4 regions of the Bacteroides celer genome follow, and region 3 is predicted to be linked to each of the others. Evidence: riboswitches for the same ligand, from Rfam matches in the RefSeq annotation. Region 3 holds a riboswitch; each other region holds the start of a gene.
The links. Region 3 has a riboswitch for cobalamin ahead of CJF29_RS04655 (putative transporter). Riboswitches for the same ligand answer to the same signal wherever they lie in the genome.
Positions count from the first base shown of each region.

Region 1: another riboswitch for cobalamin. It lies ahead of CJF29_RS05435 (anaerobic ribonucleoside triphosphate reductase); the one in region 3 lies ahead of CJF29_RS04655 (putative transporter).
Region 2: another riboswitch for cobalamin. It lies ahead of CJF29_RS16025 (TonB-dependent receptor plug domain-containing protein); the one in region 3 lies ahead of CJF29_RS04655 (putative transporter).
Region 4: another riboswitch for cobalamin. It lies ahead of accC (acetyl-CoA carboxylase biotin carboxylase subunit); the one in region 3 lies ahead of CJF29_RS04655 (putative transporter).

Region 1 is NZ_CP178209.1:1,465,339-1,467,532, reverse strand. Features, by position in the region: gene CJF29_RS05435 (anaerobic ribonucleoside triphosphate reductase) at 1-807, opposite strand, end outside; cobalamin riboswitch at 843-1,032, opposite strand; gene CJF29_RS05430 (hypothetical protein) at 1,513-2,172, opposite strand.
Region 2 is NZ_CP178209.1:3,915,600-3,917,793, forward strand. Features, by position in the region: cobalamin riboswitch at 751-951, shown strand; gene CJF29_RS16025 (TonB-dependent receptor plug domain-containing protein) at 1,135-2,194, shown strand, end outside.
Region 3 is NZ_CP178209.1:1,257,114-1,259,307, forward strand. Features, by position in the region: gene CJF29_RS04655 (putative transporter) at 1-844, opposite strand, end outside; cobalamin riboswitch at 1,058-1,269, opposite strand; gene CJF29_RS04660 (ABC transporter ATP-binding protein) at 1,348-2,103, opposite strand; gene CJF29_RS04665 (FecCD family ABC transporter permease) at 2,100-2,194, opposite strand, start outside.
Region 4 is NZ_CP178209.1:1,503,297-1,505,490, reverse strand. Features, by position in the region: gene CJF29_RS05605 (thioredoxin family protein) at 1-229, opposite strand, end outside; gene CJF29_RS05600 (pyridoxamine 5'-phosphate oxidase family protein) at 324-806, opposite strand; cobalamin riboswitch at 942-1,146, shown strand; gene accC (acetyl-CoA carboxylase biotin carboxylase subunit) at 1,278-2,194, shown strand, end outside.

The DNA.
Region 1 (2,194 bases), 210 kb from region 3:
CAATGTGCGGATGGATTTCTCATCGGCCTGATTTCCGTTTTCCATGGCGACATAGAAATTGATGAACGATGCCAGATGCTTACGGAAAGATTTGGCCACACCTTTTGCCATGAAGAAATCAAAAGCAGGAATCGCCTGTCCGCCATGCTGCTCATTCTGGTTGGTCTGGAAGATAATGGTAGCCAGCGTAGCATAACTCTGGATGCTTTGCGGGGTACGAATACTACCGTTCTTTGTGCGGAAACCACGTTCAAAGAGGTCGTCCATATCATATTGGATACAAGTTGTCGTCTTTGTCGGATAATAATCCAAGTCGTGAATGTGAATATCTCCCAACTGGTGTGCTTCGGCAAAACGTTTCGGCAACAGGTATTTATACGTATAATCTTTGGTTACTTCGGAAGCGAATGTCATCATCTGTCCGGCAGGCGTGTGACTGCTCATGTTGGCATTGCTCAAGTTGACATCGTTCTTGTCGATGGCAACGATGCCGTCCATCACTTGCTTCATCTGGGTTTTCTTATCGCGCTCCGTATTCCGCCATTCGCGATAAATAATATATTTCTTCGCTACTTCCGGGCGTACTTTCATCAACGACTTTTCTACTAAATCTTGAATCTCTTCTACGGTAATAGTAGGAGTAGTAAACTGACTGATTACGTTCATAGTGATGTCAGCCACCAACTGCTGCTCATCCTGAAAACCGGTTGCACTGAATGCCTTACTGATTGCATTCTTGATCTTACTGATAGAGAAATCTTCTCTTTTACCATCACGTTTGATGATACAAATTTCCGCGTAGTTCATAACTTTAACTCCCGAAAGCTTATTAAATTAAAAATTGAAAATTAAAAAATTCCGGCAGGTCTTCTGACTTATCCCTCCCTCGCAACACCTTCCCACACCGCCATCGATGCAGTGGCTTATTGTGCGGATTCTTAGAGAATTACAGCAGCGGGTACTGTCGCCGATTTACACAGCGTTCCCTCATTGACTAAACCTCTTTTTAGCTCCGAAACCGGATACAAAGATAGAAGATTATCTAATAGCTTGGTTAGCTTTTAACATTAAATTTCGGGAAACTTTTCTTTCTCGCTGATACAGAAAGTTTTCCAAAACGGAAAACTTTTTTCTGATTTTAACGCAAGAAGTATTCTGTTTTCATTCATCCTTTTTCCAGAAAGTAGACATCCCACAGGGCGCCTATCCCCTATTGCAGCTACAAAAGTGGGAAATTATTTTCTTTTGTTCTATACAAAATCAAAGAAATATTTCTGCCTTTTAAAATTTACTACTGATTTTTTCTTTTTCACTATGTTTCCGAAAAAGGATTTTCGGAATGCGAAAAAAAGAAAAGGTAAACAGGAACAAAATAGAAAAAGAGAGAGAGAATAGAAAAAGGAAAAAGAGAGGAAAAAGGAAAGAGAGAAAAGGAAAATAAGAGACAAAAAAGCTGAATATGGAAAGAAGAAGAGAACACCTTATTTATAATATGTATTCCCGTCTCCTCCTTTATTTAAAATAGCTACTCACCTTTTTGCAAGCTTCCCCGTATCGCTCCATGTTCTGCTCGGATAAAGGAAAATCTTTAGCGGGAAGGATGGGAATCACTTTCACCGCAAAGTTTTTGGCATCATAACAATTACCACAGACTTGGATAAATGCTTTGCCGTCTACCGGTTGGTAAAAAGGCTGATAGTTTTCAGTTCCTGTGCGCCGGGGTTCGGCAGCTGATAGAAACTCGGCACTACCTTCGTAGAACCCGCCTTTCTGAAGCCAGTAATTGGTTTGCAACGACATGGCAAACACATATTCGATGGTGGGATTCTGTGATAAAATCCATTCGATGTGTTCAATTCCTTTCAGAGCTTTATCTTCGGGTATGAGAACCCTCTTTCCTTTGGGGGCAGGTTCCAAGTTATCATTGCATAGATTGGTGATATAGAAATCTTCGGGAGTCATTTGGTTACCCGTCAGTTTGATGATATAATTGAAAAGGTTGCGCGCCTCTACATTACGGCTGCGTTCACCATGATCTTCGGGAAAGCCACGGAAGTAGTAATCGGCAAACATTACATATTCAGGCACAGTCTCCGACCATTGTAAATTAGAATCTTCACCCACTACCAGCACTTTGGCATTATTTATTGCTTTCCAGTCTTTTGTCCTCATTTTGTTCCTTATTTAATTCAGT
Region 2 (2,194 bases), 2.7 Mb from region 3:
CGGAGAGGGGTGTACAAAGCGCTGAAACGCCCACCAGTAAAGGGGGAAAAGCCAATGAAAACCAGTAGAGTAGAGAAGAGAAGAGTAAAGAAGAGTAAGTAAAAGTATTATTTCTGTTATAAACAACAGCAATAATACTGGGCAGAGAAGATGGCTTTGGATGCTGCCGTTGTCGGTTCGGATCACTTCGTCGGTGCCGTTTCTGTTCCCGTGTCCCTCATGAACTGTTCGTCCGGCAGATGACCGACTTTTGTCTGGTAGGTTGTTGATGCTCGCCCAGTAGGTAACGGACATTCACACGGTAGATAACCTACGTTTGTACGTTAGGTAAATTCTATATTATTTCACGGGCTACCGTTTCAATACTTGTTTGCTAAAGTATCATTTGCTTCAAAACCATACCGAAATGAATTAGTTCAAAACCGTATAGTAAGGAACAAAATAGGTGGATACCGCTGCATCCCCTATAAAAAACGACCAATTATGTTTCAATAAATCTGTTTCATACGTCCAACGTTGGACATAGACAAAGATACTTTTTAAAAGCTAATCTTATGTCAAACAAATAAAAAAGGCGGGCAACTCAATACCCGCCTCTAAAATCCGCTAATTTGGTAAATTTTGTAATAAGTGACAGTCTCATTTACAAAAATACAGAAAATATCGAAGAAAACAAGTTGGTTCTTTCTCTTTCGTATCAGGACGAAAGAAAAAGAATATCCCCCAACTTGGAAAAAACAAATAAACTCCCTATCTTTGTCCCGCATTGGTTTGCGACTCCCTTACGGGGGAAGCAATTAAAAGGGAATCAGGTGTAAATCCTGAACAGTCCCGCTGCTGTAAGTTCCATGCATGTTACAAGCAATTCACTCATTGCCACTGGAGAATAATCTGGGAAGGCGTTTGTAACAGGAATAAGTCAGAAGACCTACCATGCAATTATGTTTCACTGCTTTCGAGGAAAAAGCGTTGAGTCTAATGAACCGGACAAGTCGTCTATCATTTCATTCATCACTCTAATTCAGAGAAAGTGTGTTAAAACGAATAAACTCTGCCAAGTTTATTTATGCGTGTCCGGTCGAAGGGATTTCGCCCGGACACTTTTAAATAGCAACAGACTGAAATAAGGAATAAATGAAAGAGAGAACATTTAAGAAAATGATCTTTGCAGTATTCTGCTGCCAATTCTTATCCATACCACTTTTTGCACAACAGCAAAAGGTAGATACGACACATACATATTCTATTCCTGAAATAACAGTATCAGATATCTATCAGACTCGCGAAGTACGTTCTACCGCTCCCCTGCAAGTATTCTCCAAAGACGCCCTGAAAAACCTGCACGCCTTGCAAGTATCCGACGCAGTGAAACACTTTGCCGGAGTGACCGTAAAAGACTACGGAGGTATTGGCGGACTAAAAACTGTATCCATACGAAGCCTGGGAGCACAACATACCGCTGTTGGCTATGACGGGATCACCCTAACCGATTGCCAAACGGGACAAATCGACATCGGGCGTTTCTCACTCGATAACGTAGACAGACTTTCTCTAAACAACGGACAAAGCGATAACATCTTCCAACCTGCCCGCTTCTTTGCGTCAGCAGGCATCTTGAATATCCAGACACTTACCCCACAGTTCACAAAAGACAAAAAGACCAACATAGCAGGAGCTTTCAAAACAGGTTCCTGGGGATTAGTCAATCCCTCCCTCCTGCTGGAACAACAATTCAATAAAACATGGAGCATGTCAGTCAATGGCGAATGGATGTCTTCTGACGGACATTATCCATATACACTGCGCTATGGAAGTGCAGAAGGAGATCTGTCCTCACGTGAGAAACGGAAGAATACAGATGTACAAACATTCCGTGCTGAAGCCGGACTTTACGGTAACTTCTCCGATAAAGAACAATGGCGGCTGAAAGCCTATTACTTCCAATCCTCCCGGGGACTACCCAAAGCTACCACTTTCTACGACGACCATTCTACCCAACACCTGTGGGATAAAAACACTTTCATACAAAGTCAATACAAGAAAGAATTCAGCCAACAATGGGTATTCCAAACCTCTGCCAAGTGGAATTGGAGCTATCAACGTTACCTAGACCCTGATACAAAGAACTCATTAAAGAAAACAGAAAACAGCTACTACCAGCAAGAATATTACCTTTCCGCTTCTGTACTATACA
Region 3 (2,194 bases):
TTGCTTCCACGTCAATCGGGGTAGAGATCACTAATATGATATCCCCTACATGTAGAATTGTTTCGGAATTGACCAATTCGGTTTCTCCACCCTCGCGGTGTTTGATGCGGGAAATGACAAACTTACGGTTCAGTAACGGGCGGAGTTCTTTAATCCTGATGCCATCTACCGATTCGTTTCTCACTTCAATGGAGATAGGGCGTACGGTAAGTTCCTGGAGATGTCCCAGACCGACTTCTGCTTCTTTTTCTTCTTGAGCAGTATTGATGCGAAGGAGATATTTCAAAGCAAGCAGGGAAAGGATGATACCTACTACACCCAGCGGATAGCTGACAGCATATCCTAAAGCAATTTCGGGAGCATCTATGCCATTCAAATCACTGTTGGCCTGTTGTGCGGCTCCCAGTCCCGGAGTATTGGTGACGGCTCCGGACAAAATACCTACCATTGTGGTAATCGGAGTTCTGGTGGTGAAGTGCAGGATAATAGTAATGGTTACTCCTAATACTACTACGAGCATAGCTAGCATATTCAGGGTAAAGCCCCCCTTTTTGAATGCTGAAAAAAAGCCGGGTCCTACCTGCAAACCAATTGAGTAAACAAACAGAATCAATCCGAATTCTTTTAGAAAGTGGAGCAGGTGTTCGTCCAGATTCATGTTGAAATGACCGAATACGATTCCGACAAAGAGTATCCAGGTAACTCCCAGAGATACTCCCCGCACTTTGATTTTTGCAAGGATGATTCCAAACGCTATGGTTAGTGACAGAATCAGTACGGAGTGTGCCACTCCGCCGCCCCAAAGATTGGGGTAACCTTCAAATAAATTTCTTAGAACTTCCATTGTGATTATTATATGATGATATTTAGTTTAGCTAAAAGTACCCCCGGAGAAATCACTTCTGCGGGGATACGCACACATTGAGCATGACGGTCTAATGCCGTCCTTTTGATATTTTAGCTAGAGAGAATTTATCCTCCTTCAATCATTTCCGATGTCATGACTACTCGATTCTTTTTTTACAGTCTGCCGTTTTCCTATCCCACGAGTAAAAACAACTATAAAGGTATGAATGGCAGGTCTTCTGACTGACTCCCTTCCTGATGCCTTCCCGACCTTGACTATCGATACCTGGTCAGTGGTAAAAGTAAATATCAAGAAGTTGAATGGAGTTTCACAGCAGCGGGACTGTCCGGGATTTACACCCGATTCCCTTTTAATTCAGATAGTTGATATGGCTATCTGAAACCAATTCGGGGCAAAGATAGCGAATTTATATAGGAACCCAAATGAATGCTACCTATTTATTTTATACACAGTCTGATTCTTGTCGGATATCTGTTTGTTTATTTGATGCGTACTCTCATCTCCTGCACATCAAACGTGACGGATTCATTTCGGAAAAGTCTTTCTATATGTCCGCTGGCCACCATTTCCGGAGTAGGCAGCGTGTACATCTGCGGATTATCTATGAGCATGATGGAGTCGCAAAGCGATAAGGCGATGTCGAGGTCATGAGTGGAGAATAAGACACATTTTTTTTCTTCCTGTGCCAGTTTCTTTAAAAGCAAACAGAGCTCGTAGCGGTTAGGTAAGTCCAGGAAGGCGGTCGGTTCATCAAGCAGGATGACGGGAGTATCCTGTGCAAGAGCACGGGCAATCATAATTCGCTGACATTCGCCATCGGACATTTTATCCATTGTCTTTTCTGCATAACCGGACATACCGACTAGCTGCATAGCGTCATCCACCCGCTTTTGGTCTTCCGGTTGCAGTTGGCCGATCCAGTTGGTATAGGGAGCACGCCCTAAAGCTACTACATCTTTACAGCGGAGATTAGCGATACGTACTTTATCGGTGGTGACAAAGCTTATATTCCGGGCTAATTTTTCCGGTTTCAATGATGCTATGTTTTTTCCTTGCAGAGTAATCTCTCCTGATTGAGGCTTTCCCAGCCCCATCATAGCACGGAGCAGGGTGCTCTTTCCCGTTCCGTTACGTCCTAACAGGGCAACGAGTTGTCCGCCTGTGATTCGGGCATTTACCGTTTCCAACAGCGTGCGCTGTCCATATCCTAATGTCAGTTCTTTAAGTTCTATCATTTGAATCTACGCAAGTTTTTAGCAATTACCCATAAAATAACCGGAACACCTAGCAAGGCGGTGATGCAGTTAACCGGAAGTAGGAACTTCT
Region 4 (2,194 bases), 250 kb from region 3:
AGGTAGGAGTCGACTCAACCGTATAGAAATCTGTAAGGGCAGGTTCCTGGTCGATGTCTACCAATACCACTTCCAATGTTCCCTCCATCAGTTTCTTAAATTCTTCAACAACCGGTTTCATACGTTGGCAATGAGGACACCACGTTGCATAAAACTCTGCCATTACCCAATCACCGTTAGCCAGTTTCTCCTGATTTCTTTCTTCACGAGCTATTTTCTTTTCTTTCATACGAATATCTCCTTTTAATTAATTACTATCAACTTAACAATATCAGGAGAAATATAGTTTAGAAAAGTAGCAAGGTTACACACTAATTAAAGAATCAAACCCGTTTACATTTGCCCGACCAGTTATCAATATCCAGACGAATGATCTCCGTGCGATGGAAAGACTTCTCCGCATACTTCATTCCTACCACTTTATCTTCAGGAGAGAGTTTATCCAACAGCAGTTCAAGCGCCTTCATCCGTTCGGCTTCCGAAAGTCCAGTATGGGCTGTCCCTGTCAGTACAATACTCTCATACCCCGTCGTAAACTTGTCGGGAACAAGATGAGTGGCTCCTACCACACAAAAAGAAACTCTCTCACAAGCAGAGATACAACGCAGTTTCTCCCCTTCGGGTGCACAATGAATATAAATAGAATGAGCACCATCCCACACATAATTGACAGGAATTCCATAACCGCCGCCTCCTACTGCCTGCATCGACAATATTCCGTATTCTGCAGTTTGTAATAAACGAAGAGCTTTTTCTTCTTCCAGCAGACGATCCTGGCGCCTGACGGGTTCATTTAAATATTTCATTTTTACTATATAATTAATGACATTACAAAGATATACAATATTCTTAATCGAAGACAAATCCCCGTTTTAAAGATAAGCATTGCACAAAAATGAAACTTTCGTGCAAAAAAGGAACATCTTATTTAATATTTATTTATCTTTGCCCCCCGAAATGGTTCAGAATCCGTATCCAACGGACGACGATTAATAGGGAATCGGGTGTAAGTCCCGGACAGTCCCGCTGCTGTGAAGCTCTGTTCAATGTCTTATAATTGAACTAGTTTAACGCCACTGATGTTAATCGGGAAGGCAAATAAGACAAGAGTCAGTCAGAAGACCTGCCATTTTGTGTAAGACGCTCCCCTCCTCGTGGGTTAGGAGAAAGAGCATCACTTGTTAAGCCCCAAATCAAAAAAATACTGTTTTTCGTCGGGTGGAGTATGTCCATTAGATAGGAAGACATTAATAAGTATGTACTTAATTGAAAAAAGTATGATAAAAAAAATCTTAGTAGCCAATCGCGGTGAAATTGCCGTAAGGGTGATGCGCTCCTGCCGGGAGATGGAGATAACGAGTATCGCTATCTTTTCCGAAGCAGACCGGACCGCGAAGCACGTGCTTTATGCAGACGAAGCTTATTGCGTAGGGCCGGCAGCATCCAAAGAGAGTTATCTGAATATAGAAAAAATCATCGAAGTGGCGAAAGCAGCTCATGCGGACGCCATCCATCCGGGTTACGGCTTCTTGTCCGAGAATGCTACCTTCGCCCGTCGATGTCAGGAAGAAGGAATCATCTTTATCGGACCTAATCCGGAAACAATGGAAGCCATGGGGGATAAAATTGCTGCCCGTATCAAAATGATCGAGGCGGGAGTACCCGTTGTTCCCGGCACACAAGACAATTTGAAAAGTGTGGAAGAAGCCATAGAACTTTGCAATAAGATCGGATACCCGGTGATGCTGAAAGCTTCTATGGGCGGTGGTGGAAAGGGTATGCGCCTCATCCACAGTGTCGAAGAAGTGAAAGAAGCTTATACCACTGCCAAGAGCGAATCGTTGTCTTCCTTTGGCGATGACACGGTTTATCTGGAGAAGTTCGTTGAAGAGCCTCATCATATCGAGTTCCAGATTCTTGGTGACAAGCATGGAAACGTCATTCATCTGTGCGAACGCGAATGTTCCGTGCAACGCCGTAACCAGAAAATCGTAGAAGAGACTCCTTCGGTTTTCGTCACTCCCGAACTGCGGAAAGACATGGGTGAAAAAGCGGTAGCCGCGGCTAAAGCAGTAAACTACATTGGTGCGGGTACTATCGAATTTCTTGTTGACAAACACCGCAACTATTATTTCCTTGAGATGAACACCCGTTTACAGGTGGAGCATCCGATTACGGAAGAAGTGATTGGGGT